4 regions of the Lysinibacillus sp. EB271-A1-10B genome follow, and region 2 is predicted to be linked to each of the others. Evidence: riboswitches for the same ligand, from Rfam matches in the RefSeq annotation. Region 2 holds a riboswitch; each other region holds the start of a gene.
The links. A riboswitch is a leader RNA that binds a small molecule or an ion and turns the genes downstream of it on or off. The one in region 2 is predicted to bind thiamine pyrophosphate.
Positions count from the first base shown of each region.

Region 1: it holds a riboswitch for thiamine pyrophosphate, as region 2 does, so the genes downstream of both, AC3WSK_RS07050 (ABC transporter substrate-binding protein) here and thiC (phosphomethylpyrimidine synthase ThiC) in region 2, are expected to answer to the same signal.
Region 3: it holds a riboswitch for thiamine pyrophosphate, as region 2 does, so the genes downstream of both, thiW (energy coupling factor transporter S component ThiW) here and thiC (phosphomethylpyrimidine synthase ThiC) in region 2, are expected to answer to the same signal.
Region 4: it holds a riboswitch for thiamine pyrophosphate, as region 2 does, so the genes downstream of both, thiT (energy-coupled thiamine transporter ThiT) here and thiC (phosphomethylpyrimidine synthase ThiC) in region 2, are expected to answer to the same signal.

Region 1 is NZ_JBYTDL010000003.1:368,010-371,166, reverse strand. It holds gene AC3WSK_RS07060 (MFS transporter) at 1-853, opposite strand, end outside; gene AC3WSK_RS07055 (TetR/AcrR family transcriptional regulator) at 917-1,525, opposite strand; TPP riboswitch at 1,778-1,888, shown strand; gene AC3WSK_RS07050 (ABC transporter substrate-binding protein) at 2,022-3,017, shown strand; gene AC3WSK_RS07045 (thiamine-binding protein) at 3,019-3,157, shown strand, end outside.
Region 2 is NZ_JBYTDL010000019.1:75,906-79,062, forward strand. It holds gene AC3WSK_RS19950 (AEC family transporter) at 1-671, shown strand, start outside; TPP riboswitch at 988-1,102, shown strand; gene thiC (phosphomethylpyrimidine synthase ThiC) at 1,236-3,014, shown strand.
Region 3 is NZ_JBYTDL010000001.1:460,062-463,218, reverse strand. It holds gene AC3WSK_RS02190 (MarR family winged helix-turn-helix transcriptional regulator) at 28-450, shown strand; gene AC3WSK_RS02185 (ketosteroid isomerase family protein) at 494-817, shown strand; gene AC3WSK_RS02180 (EVE domain-containing protein) at 833-1,312, shown strand; gene thiW (energy coupling factor transporter S component ThiW) at 1,386-1,886, opposite strand; TPP riboswitch at 1,987-2,094, opposite strand; gene AC3WSK_RS02170 (glycerophosphoryl diester phosphodiesterase membrane domain-containing protein) at 2,481-3,157, shown strand, end outside.
Region 4 is NZ_JBYTDL010000016.1:73,160-76,316, reverse strand. It holds gene AC3WSK_RS18490 (DUF7010 family protein) at 114-659, opposite strand; gene thiT (energy-coupled thiamine transporter ThiT) at 904-1,464, opposite strand; TPP riboswitch at 1,595-1,702, opposite strand; gene AC3WSK_RS18480 (magnetosome magnetite crystal formation protein family) at 1,830-2,162, shown strand; gene AC3WSK_RS18475 (hypothetical protein) at 2,211-2,327, shown strand; gene AC3WSK_RS18470 (AAA family ATPase) at 2,369-3,157, opposite strand, start outside.

The DNA.
Region 1 (3,157 bases), on a different contig from region 2:
GAACTACAAGAATAGTATTCTCTGTTCGAAGAAAACCAAGCATTTTTGTGCCATCTACAATGAAATCTATTCCAAACAAAGAAGCTGAATGTTGAGGTATATCTTTTTCGAGACGAATCCCAATATAGTTTGATAAAGACTGTTCCAAGGTAAAGATCAAGATTGCTCCTAAAATATAAAACATAAATAGCTTATCTTTTAAAACGGTTGAATAAGTTTGAAACATTTCTACGGATGAAGATTTTTTCTTATGATGAGAAGACTTAGGTGAAGGCTCTGGTGAATAAGTTTCTGTGATGAAAAATACAGTCATAAAAACAGATAACAAAGTGACTAGTGAGATCCCAATAAATAATTCAAATAAGTAGTTTTTAAAAAGAAATGCCCCAACGATTCCACCAATTGCAGTTGATAAATTCCCTAACCAGTAGCTAATTGTAAATACGAGCTTTCTCGATTCAGAATTAGTAACATCAATCATCATAGCTTGTGCAGCTGGCTGAAACATGCCTCCACAAAACATATTAATGATGAAGAATGCTGCAGAAGTATAAGGAAGGTTAAACCAAGGGGAATTACAAAGTGCTATAAACAGATACGAAAGTAATAGTCCAATCTCAGAATAAATCATTATTTTTTTTCGCCCAATTTTATCTGAAATATGCCCTCCGATAAACCCTCCAAGGACCCCACTAATGACAATTATTATAAGAATAATAGCCGTTTTAGTAGCTCCGATATTTTGAGTAAAATAAATAGCCAGAAAAGGGATAACAGCCATAGAAATAAGACCGCCTAGAAATTGCATGACTAGGCGAAGTTTGATGTTGGGATGGATATCTCTCAATTTCATATAATCACTCCTATTTAATACTATATTGTCTACAGGTCCTGGCTGGGCAAAGGGGGAGAAGGCTTAGTTATTTTTGATAGGCCCAAATAATCTTAGAGCTTGTCTCGATATATCCTTCCGCATCACGTTTGTATATTCATCAATAAATGTTAAACGCATTCCGTTTAAGATGGATAAGTACGATTCAGCAATTAATGAAGGTGATTCTTCATAAAAGTAACCAAGCCTTTGACCTTCTTCAATAACCGGATAAATACTGTTTATAAATACTTTTACGAAATCATCTAGTTCTTTAAAAAGTTTTGGGAAACGATCAGGTCTTGCAAGAACCTGCTGAATGAGACGTAAGTATTCACTTTTCATTGAAAAAAGTTGTACATGACAATCTATCATTTCCTTCACAACTTCAAGAGGCTCACCTTTAAAGTGTTCTCCTATTTCAATAAAATAAGGTTTGATTTCCTTCAATGGCTCCAAAATAGCTGATTCATAAAGCGCTTCTTTTGAATCAAAATACGTAAATACGGTACCAAAACTAACACCAGCTTCTTTTGATATGTCGGCAACTTTTGTCTCCGCAAAACCAGTATCACTGTATAATTTAATGGCAGCGTTTAAGATAGTAGATCTTTTTCTTTTCTTTTTCTCATCATTAGTAAGTTTAGTTTCCATTTTAGATACTCCTTCCAAAATAAATGATTGATTGGTCAATCAAATTCTATTGTAATATGTTTCCATTGTCAATGTGTTTAAAGAATTTTTTGAATTTTATACCTAGTTATAACAGAAATACCTCAATGAAGGGCCATAGCAGTTAGATGATTAGAAATGAGGCAGCTTAATAATAATTCATCACTATCTGTAAACAGACCCTTGTCATTTCCGGATTGATATGGGTATAATAATCATCGAAAAGTTCATATGGAAAGAATGTAGGGGGGCTGGTAGTTGCCAGCTGAGATTGTGTCCGATAGACGCTGACCCTTTGAACCTGATTTGGCTCGTACCAGCGTAGGGAACATCTATTCAAAAAAGAAAATTTTTGATACTGATTGTAAAACGTCTGGGAGGAATCCTAGGCGTTTTTTATGTTTTCAGACTTTTGTTTCCCTCTGGTAAAGACATTCATTTATGAACACTTTCACACTACTTACTTGGAGGATTCAGCATGAAAAAATGGTTATTGGTCCTAATGGTTGCACTTTTTACATTAGTGGGCTGTAGCGAAAAAGAGGCTAAAAAGGATGCTAAAGGATTAACAAAAGTATCGGTAGTTCTTGATTGGACACCGAACACAAATCATACAGGTTTATATGTAGCTGAAAAACTTGGCTACTTTAAGGAACAAGGTTTAGATGTTGATATTTTATTACCTGGCGAAACGGGTGCAGATCAGCTTGTAGCATCAGGAAAGGCTCAGTTTGGCGTAAGCTATCAGGAAGGAATTACACAGGCGCGTGTGCAGGATGTACCATTAGTATCGATTGCAGCGATTATACAACATAATACTTCGGGTTTCGCATCTACCGCATCAAAAGGCATTACGTCACCAAAGGATTTTGAAGGGAAAACTTACGGTGGCTGGGGTGCACCGCTTGAAAAGGCTGTACTACAATCACTTATGCAAACAAAAAATGCGGATATTAATAAGTTAGATATCGTCAATGCAGGCGATTTAGATTTCTTCACTATGATGAAAAAAGATATTGATTTTGCGTGGATTTATTATGCATGGACAGGTATTGAAGCAGAACTTCGCGGCGAAAAGCTGAACATGCTTTATTTAACAGATTATAGTGAGCAATTAGATTATTACACACCTGTGCTTGCTACAAATGAAAAAATGATTCAGGATAATCCTGAGACGGTAAAAGCTTTTGTCGCTGCTGCAGCAAAGGGCTATGAATATGTAATAAAACACCCTAATGAGGCAGCTGATAGTTTACTAGAAGCGGTACCTGATTTAGATAAGAACCTTGTGCATAAAAGTCAGGAATGGCTAGCAGATAAGTATCAAGACGACGCTGCACAATGGGGCGAGCAAAAATTAGCTGTCTGGGAAAACTACGCGAAATGGATGGCCGATAACAAAGTTTTAGAGGGCGAATTTAACGCAAAACAAGCATTTACAAACGACTTTTTACCGAAAAAGGAGACAAAGTAATATGGCAAACTCTTTAATAAGTGTACAAATTATCCCGAAAACTGAAACATATGAAGATGTGATCCCGTTTGTCGATGCAGCGATTGCAGTGATCGACACTTCAGGGGTGAAATATGAAGTTCATCCATTAGAAACGACAA
Region 2 (3,157 bases):
GGCTCGGTTTAGTAAAAACAGAGGCTGCGGTGTTTAAAAATAGCGTTGTCCTCATTAATTCAGGCAACTATGGTATTCCAGTTGCCCAAATGATTTTTGTGACTCAGCCGATTGGGGTAGCGATTCAAGTTATTCTCGTTATATTTCAAAATATGACGACGTATACTTACGGCTTGTACAATTTAATTTCTTCAACAAAATCAGGCATGTCAATTTTGAAAGATTTCCTCAAAATGCCTATTATTCATGCACTTATTATCGGCGTTACTATGAACTATTTTAATATCCCTATTCCACAGTTCGTAAAAATTCCGATAGACCATGTGGCAGATGGCTTTATCGCTGTGGCATTAATAACTTTAGGGGCACAGCTATCCCAACTTGAAATAAAATCTATGTTTAATAAGATGGTATACATTAGTTGTTTTACACGATTAATCATAGGGCCTGCCGTTGCATTGCTTATCATTTTTGCGCTTGGTCTTGACGGTGTCGTGGCACAATCACTTTTTATAGCTAGTTCGTTCCCGACATCGCGAAATAGTTCCAGTCTGGCATTAGAATATGACGTAGAATCGGCAACTGCTGCACAAACAGTTTTATTTTCAACGATTGTGAGCTGTATTACAGTGACAATTGTAATTTATGTAGCGGAGTTGTTGTTTACCTAACAGTTGGGTGTCATATAGTATAAAAGATAAGGTGGAAAGCTTTTCAGGAGTTAGGGGCTCTTTTTCTGAATTAAAAGCTAGTGATTTATATTTGTTAAAACAAGATATAAGTTGATTGGAGTGGAGGCTGGGCGACTCCTTGGGGATTAGCGTCACAGATGAGACCCTGCAGCGAAGCGAAGCGGCTCATCGGACGCCCCTAGGAAAGCGCCCAGCCAGAACGAAAATCAACCGCACGTTATGGTGATAATCCAAAAATAATCAAATGAAGCTTCCATCTATTAGCAATATCTGCTACACTAGCATCAAACTTAATAGTATTAACTAGGGGAGTCTGATGAGTCAGGCTGAGAGGGAAACGCATAGAGGTTTCTTGACCCTTTGGACCTGATCTGGCTCATACCAGCGTGGGAAAGTTAACCATTATTGCACACTATGTTATTTGCAATAACTATACCTTTACATTCTTAGCCGGATCCAAAAATTTTTTGGATTCGGCTTTCGTTTTGTTGGGGTGAGCTAGATTCGGTCCTTGTATAAATGTAAAAGGGAGCGAAGTAGTTTATGACAACAGTTAGCGAAAAGAATATTACGATTATGTCAAATTTTGAAGGAAGTAAAAAAGTTTACGTAGAAGGTTCTCGATCAGATATTTTAGTGCCAATGCGTGAGATTGCTTTAAGTCCGACGACAGGAAGCTTTGGTGAGGAAGAAAATGCACCAGTGCGTGTTTATGATACGAGTGGCCCGTACACTGATCCTGCACATAAGGTGGACATTACGAAAGGATTGCCAGCTTTACGTAGTGCATGGATCAAAGAACGAGGTGACGTTGAAGAATACGAAGGTCGTACAATCAAGCCAGAAGATAATGGATTTCGCAAAGCTGATGATCCACGGATGAATGAAAATGTTTTTCCGGATTTATCTAGAAAGCCTTTACGTGCGAAGAAAGGTAAAAATGTAACGCAGCTTCACTATGCACGAAAGGGAATTATTACTCCAGAAATGGAATTTGTAGCGATTCGCGAAAATATGGATCCTGAGTTCGTGCGCTCAGAGATCGCGGCGGGGCGTGCAATTATGCCATCTAATATTAATCACCCTGAGGCAGAGCCGATGATTATTGGACGCAACTTCCATGTGAAAATTAACGCCAATATTGGAAATTCAGCGGTGACATCCTCTATTGCAGAAGAAGTAGAAAAAATGACGTGGGCTACACGCTGGGGTGCTGATAACATCATGGATTTATCCACGGGTAAACATATTCATACGACGCGTGAATGGATTATCCGTAATGCCGCAGTGCCAGTAGGGACGGTGCCGATTTATCAAGCGCTCGAAAAAGTAAATGGTGTGGCAGAGGATTTAACGTGGGAAGTGTATCGTGATACGTTAATCGAACAGGCAGAGCAAGGTGTAGATTACTTCACGATTCATGCAGGCGTATTGCTACGCTATGTGCCATTAACGGCTAATCGTGTAACTGGCATAGTGTCTCGGGGAGGCTCGATTATGGCACAATGGTGTTTATATCACCACCAAGAGAGCTTCTTATATACTCATTTTGAAGAAATCTGTGAAATTATGAAAACCTATGATGTTGCTTTCTCTTTAGGTGATGGTTTACGTCCTGGTTCTATAGCAGATGCAAATGATGAGGCTCAATTTGCGGAGCTGGAAACGCTAGGGGAATTAACACAAATTGCCTGGGAGCATGATGTACAGGTGATGGTAGAAGGACCGGGGCATGTGCCGATGCATCTTATTAAAGAAAACATGGACAAGCAGTTAGAGGTGTGTAAGGAAGCTCCTTTCTATACGTTAGGGCCGCTAACGACAGATATTGCTCCAGGCTATGACCATATTACATCAGCCATTGGAGCCGCGATGATTGGTTGGTATGGTACGGCAATGCTATGTTATGTAACGCCTAAAGAACATCTTGGCTTACCAAATCGTGATGATGTTCGTGTAGGGGTTATTACGTACAAAATTGCTGCACATGCGGCTGATTTAGCTAAAGGGCACCCGGGGGCACAGCAACGTGATGATGCACTATCAAAGGCGCGCTTTGAATTCCGCTGGCGCGATCAATTCAACCTTTCGCTAGATCCAGAGCGTGCAGTCGAATATCATGATGAAACATTGCCAGCAGAAGGAGCAAAAACGGCGCATTTCTGTTCAATGTGTGGACCTAAGTTTTGTAGTATGAAAATCTCACAGGATATTCGTACTTATGCAAAAGAAAAAGACTTAAATACAACTGAAGCAATCCATAAAGGTATGCAGGAGAAGGCGAAAGAATTTAAAAAGGCAGGCAGTCAAATCTATCAATAATTATTAGAGTGGGCTTGTGTCTATCAATATAGGCACAAGCCTTATTTTTGTTCATCATCAAAAGTAATGGATGACCTACGCATCAACCACTCATTATGTGATGATCCCACATTTAAGATAAAAAAACTCCATGTGAGGTTGCC
Region 3 (3,157 bases), on a different contig from region 2:
AAGTGCTATCGATTTGGAGGTTCAAAAATGACCAATATAATGAATTCATTCGGTTTTCTAAGTTTTAAATTAGCGGAGGCTTTAGAGGGAAATCTCGAGCTATATATTAGCGAAAAATTTCACATGAAATCTAGAGAAGTCGGGATCATGATGGCTGTAAAAGACCAAAAGCTTAGCCAAATTCAAATAGGGCAGATTTTAAAGTTAGATAAAAATAGTGTCCGCTTTTTTATCGATGGTCTAGAAGAAAGAAAGTATGTTTATAGAGAAAAAAATCCAGAAAATAGAAGAGAAAATTTAATATGCCTTACGGAACAGGGTGAAAATTTGGCAGAAAAATTAATGAAGACCCTTGTGATTTCTGAGAATGAAGTTTTAAACGTACTCTCATTGGAAGAAAAAGAGCAATTAAAAAACATTATGAAAAAAGTATATGAAAATCGTTCATAGGGATTAAAACCTTATAAATAAAAAAGGAAAGGGTAATAGAGATATGAAGGCAGTAGAGGTTATGAAGGAGTATTTAAGAAGAGCGCAAGTAGAGGGGCACGACTTATCTGACATGTATGCAAATCATGGGGAATTGAAAAATTTTAAAGGTCAAACTTTTAAAGGAAAAAAAGAAATACAGAACTTTTACATGTCATCTATGCCGACAGGCTTTAAATTAACGATCCACAATATTGAAGGCGATGATATAGAAGCTAGAGCTATCATTTCGACTACTTGGGATGGTTTGCCAAACCCAGTGATTTTGGAAGAAAAGTTGATTCTTGAAAATGAAAAAATTAAATCATTTACAATGATCCCGAAATAAAAGGAGAAGGAAGCTATGTCAGTATATCCTAATAAAAATCCTCTTCCTACGCCTGAAAGAGACACGAAATACTGGATTGGCGTAGTATCTCTTAATCATGTACAAAAAGGGGTTAAGGGAGGGTTCGGCCAGTTATGTCATGGCAAAGAAAGACCTTTGAAACGAATGCAAAAAGGAGATTGGATCATTTATTATTCTCCTAAAAAAAGTCTAGATGGTAATGAACCTGTAAGAGCATTTACCGCAATTGGAAGGATAAAGGACGACCGAATATACGAGTTACAAATGGCGGAAAATTTTATTCCTTTCCGAAGAGATATAGACTTTTATAAAGATGCAAAAGCTGTACCAATAAAAAGAATCTTAGATTTTTTAGAATTTGTAGAAGATAAATCGAAATATGGCTATAAATTCAGATTTGGTCATTTTGAAATAAGCAAAAAGGACTTTTTATTAGTTGCTCATGAAATGGGATTACCGTTGAAGTATGGGTGAATTTGGTTGGACAAAAAACGTTACTTTCTTAATTCCCCTTAAGAAAATAACGTTTTTAAATTTGCCTAAATCTTTATTTAAGAAGAGTATTAAGGTTAGTTACAAATACTGTCTTGCGCAAATTGCTAGCAACGACAATGCCTAATACAGCACCAATAGTACTTGAAGTTAAAAAGGCTGGCATGAAAAATAAAGCAGCTACAGAAGTCCCCGTTAATAAATGTGCGTAGGGCACTGCAATGAGTGAGGCAATAATACCTGTCCCAAACATTTCACCGACACCTGCGAGCCATTGTTTGTCGCTGTATTTATAGGCAAGGGCGGCGCATAAAGCACCAATGACACTGCCAGGTATAGCTAATAATGAGCCTGTACCTGTTAAAATACGAATAATAGCTGTGATAAAGGCGATCATAACAGTAGGCACTGGTCCAAGAATAATCGCGCCAATAACATTAATGGCATGCTGTACAGGGTAGGCACGCGCAATTCCTGTCGGTATTGAAACGAAGGTAGAACCTGCTACGGCAATTGCTACTAATAAGGCCATGATTGTTAATTTTCGAATTGACATATTTTCCACTCCTATTTTGTATTTATTGAATTGCTAATAAACCAGAAAAAAGCCGCTCCCTATAAGCATTAGGAAGCGGCCTTGCATTTAAAATAGTAAAAAGCAAGTGTCGCCACTTCCCTCCGCTAGTGTGAACTAGATCAGGTTCAAAGGGTCCGTATATGACAATATGCGTCTCAGCCTTTTAAAGACTCCCCTAGTGGTAATGATTTTAACTCTTAATTTTTCTAATAATAACGTAGTCAAGACAGCCTGTTTCCCTCGATATACAAGGAGTTTAACAGGAGGAATCAATCATAGTTACTAACATTTTAGCACACTCGAAAGAACAGAGCTAGAACTGCCACATACTCAATGGATGGTCTACAAGTGTCGTCACTAAAGAAATAGGGAGGAATCCTTCAAGTGAAGAACTAAAGTTGAAGCGCGATCAATAATTTGTCGCCTTTTTATGTATTGAGTCTCTCCATTCCGTGTGCATGGTCAACAATATTTTTCAGCTTATTACACTCCACTATGCAGTCTTGTTGGAGGAAATGTGTAGGTATATAATGGAATATATACCGCGAAACTAACTAAAGGAAAACCAAAACCATGAATACCAAACAAACCAATACGAATCGTTTAAGACTCATGCCATTTCAAATGACGAGGGATATTTTAAAGGTGTGGAAGTATGCGTACCGTCCTTTTCTTTTATTTGAATTGATATACAAACTGCTAACGATAAGTGTATTTATCCCGTTGTTATCCATAATTTTCAACAAATTACTGGCTGTAGGGGGCTTCGAAGCAGCCGCCAATCATGACCTTCTGCGCTTCTTGTTCAGCAAATATGGCTTACTTAGTGTACTAGTAATGGTGCCAATTGCGATAATGCTCATTTACACAGAGTTCACGGTTCTCTTCTATATTGCGTACTACGGGATTCAGGAGAAGCGCCCACGAATCCGCCCTGTATTGTTCAAGGCAATCTCTAGCTTACCAGGCTTATGGCGCATCGGGGTTTTCGGACTTGCTCTCTATTTATTGCTCCTGTTCCCGCTACTTGATGCCAACATCGGCGGAACACTTTTACCTAATATGACAGTTCCAAACTTTATTACGGGCGAGCTGATGAAGACAACCTTCGGAACTATCGCTCTTGTTATCGTCGGACTGCTCATCTTGGCATTGAACTTAATCTGTATCTATGCTCTGCCGATTATGGTATTGGAAGGCAAGTATCGATTCTGGAACGCCGTTCGCGAGAGCAAGCGATTGTTCTGGCG
Region 4 (3,157 bases), on a different contig from region 2:
ACTGAATCTAACTATTTCACAGTTGCAGCATTAGAAAAGACAAAAAGCACCTTTATTCAGATGCTTTTTAAAAAGATTCAGTGGTTTACTGTTATTCAACTGACAATAGGTGCTTAAACATGACTGACTTTGAGTTCTCTTAGAATTAAAAGAGCACCAACTCCATAAACAATAGACATTGCTAAAGGTACTAGAGTGAAAGCTTGACCAACAAAGAAGCCACCTAAAATTAGAGCAGAAAGACAGATTCCTAAAGTAACAAATAAATATGCTTTGCTTTTATAAATCCATATGTAAGGCAGAAAATGAGAGCCTGCTAGTAGGCCAATTGTGAAGGGCAGGTATTCAGGTATTTTCATATACACAATTATAAATACAGGTATATAAAAAGCTTGAGGAGCTGCTACTATTCCACTTAAAGTACCTAAAGGGTTGTCAGTAGAGAGTAAATTAACACCCAGAATTTTACTAATGACAATCCCAATAGGAAAGATGACACCTAAGCCAAATATCCAAATTAAACGTATAGCTTCTATTGGGAAAACTAAGGGCATAAAGGCGAAAATTAAAAAGACAACGGCGCCAGAAAGCAAAATGGGGTATCCTTTTTTTGCTTCAAATATAATTTCTTTTTGTAAATTTTCAAGTGTTTTATTCATTAACGCGCTCCCTTTCGTAAAATCGGCAAAAGATTTATATAATATACCATCATTCAACTATTTTTACCATTGATTATTCAATAATGCAATTTTTGTCATAACTGAAAGCTATGGAGAAATTGCTTAGGAAGGGAAACTTGATTACTGCACAGTATCTAAATTTAATCTGTCTTTATGTTTTGATAGCAACAATCTTTAACAGCCTAAAAATAAAAACCCTTCACTCATGTGAAGGGCATAATCATTATGATTTTCGTTGCATTAATTGAGGTGCTGCCGTAAATAACAAAACACCGACAATCGCTGTTAAAATCGTTGCTGGTAGCATATATGTTCCATTATAGATGATTGAATAAACCCATGCATTTTGATTGCCAGCATACTCTGCGAAAAATACAGCGCCTCCAATGGTATGTGCTGCATAACGTAAAAAGCCCGCTAATACCGTTCCTACAATAATATAAAGCGCCATTTTCTTTTTGTTTAAATCTTTTGCTGCCTCAAGCACTGGCCCACGCACTACGGCCGCTAAGCCTACTACCGTAAAGGCAACACCATAATCAAGTGTTCCTTGAAGCCAATGTATAATATAGGCACCAAACATTGTTTGCATAACACCAATAAGTAAACCCGTTACCATGCCTGGAATAAGGCCCCAGCGAAATGCTATTAACATTATTGGCACCATTACGAGACTAACAGAGCCTCCTTGTGCCCATACTTTAAAGGAAACCTGATCAAGCACAAGGCCAATCGCTGCGAATATCGCAATTTCCACAAGCATTAATAGTTTTTTATTGTCCATAATTATTCTCTCCTTTGTTCCGATGTAGGATACAAGAGCAGGAATAGAAATCAGTTGGCAAATATGTCCCTATCTAGCATCAATAAAGATAAAAAAACGATGCCAGGACAGAGCCTCACATCGTAAAAGTGTCGGTTTCTATCCACATCCCTACGCAAGCGTTAACTTACAGGTTCAAAGAGTTAAGGCATTACGTGCCCAGTCTCAGCTGACATCATCAGCTCCCCTTGTGGTCGTTACATCTTAATTTAGTTGAACAACCTCATTGTACGCAAACACTGTAACGATTACAACCTCTTCCACATTAATTTTTTTTGAAACTTTACTGTTTTTCATGCGTAAATATTTAAAAAGGAGGTACAACTATGGAGAACCAAAAAATTTTATCTGCCTTTAGTTATCTCAGTATCTTTTTTGCACCCTTTATTGTGCCATTAGTCGTTTACTTTGTTTCAAAAGATAACGACGTAAAGAGTCATTCTCTTCGAGCATTAATATCACATTTAATCCCAGTCGTATTTGGAATAATATTTTTTGCAGTCTTTATTTTCTCAACTTTATCATTCAACACTTTTGAACCAGATTCAGGTAGTAGTTCTTTTCTTATCATTTGGTTAGTTTCATTTTTGATTTACATTCTTGTTTCAATCGGAATTGTCATTTGGAATATTATTCAAGCAGTTCGCGTTATCCGATAAGTTTCATTTCAACCTTGAACAGAGAGTACTAAAAGGAGCTGTTATTTTTTGAAAGTATCTAAAGTTGTCAAAACCGCCGTAAAATTAGCACCAATCGTTATTCCAATTGTAAAAAAAGTAATCGCTGCAAAAAAAGGAACATATCCTAACGTAAATAAAAAGTAATAAAAAGGCGTATTTCCACACATCGGAAATACGCCTCTTTTTTATTTCACTTCAAAATATGTTTGACTGTGACCATTCATTGTTTTTTCAACGTGCAACACTGCAGGCATTGTAGCTTTTAACTCTGCAACGTGCGAAATGACGCCAATCATGCGTCCAGAATCTTGTAAATCAATAAGCGTATCAATCGCCTTATTTAATGACTCTTCATCAAGAGAACCAAAGCCCTCATCAATAAACATTGTTTCAATACGGATATTACCTTGAAAGCTTTGAATGACATCTGCCATCCCAAGGGCAAGACTTAAAGAAGCATTAAACTTTTCTCCCCCTGATAATGTTTTTACATCACGTAATTGGTCTGTATAGGCATCATACACATCTAGCCCAAGTCCACTTTGCTTAGCATGCTTTTCTAAACGATCTGAACGTCGTAGCTCAAATTGACCGTTGGATAAATGATAAAGCCGGACATTTGCTGCCTCTGTAATTTTATCTAAATAATTGATTTGAATATAACGCTCAAAGGACAGCTTTTTCACATTTTGCCCATTTAACATTGCATAAAGTTCCTTTACTCGTCCCGCTTCTTTTTCAAGTAAGCGTATTTCCAGCTCCGCTTCCTCTACTTTTTCGATAAAGTCTGTGCAAGCTTTCGCAAATCCTTCCATCTGCTGCAATACTTTAAAGGCTTCCTCATAGGTTACACGAAGCATCTCTAACTTTTCTTCCATTGCCGTTAAATCTTGTTTCTCTTGTCCTTTAAGGTGCTTCGCTCCCTCAGTAATTTGCACCTGTAAAGTGTGGATTTGCATAGCATAATCACTGCA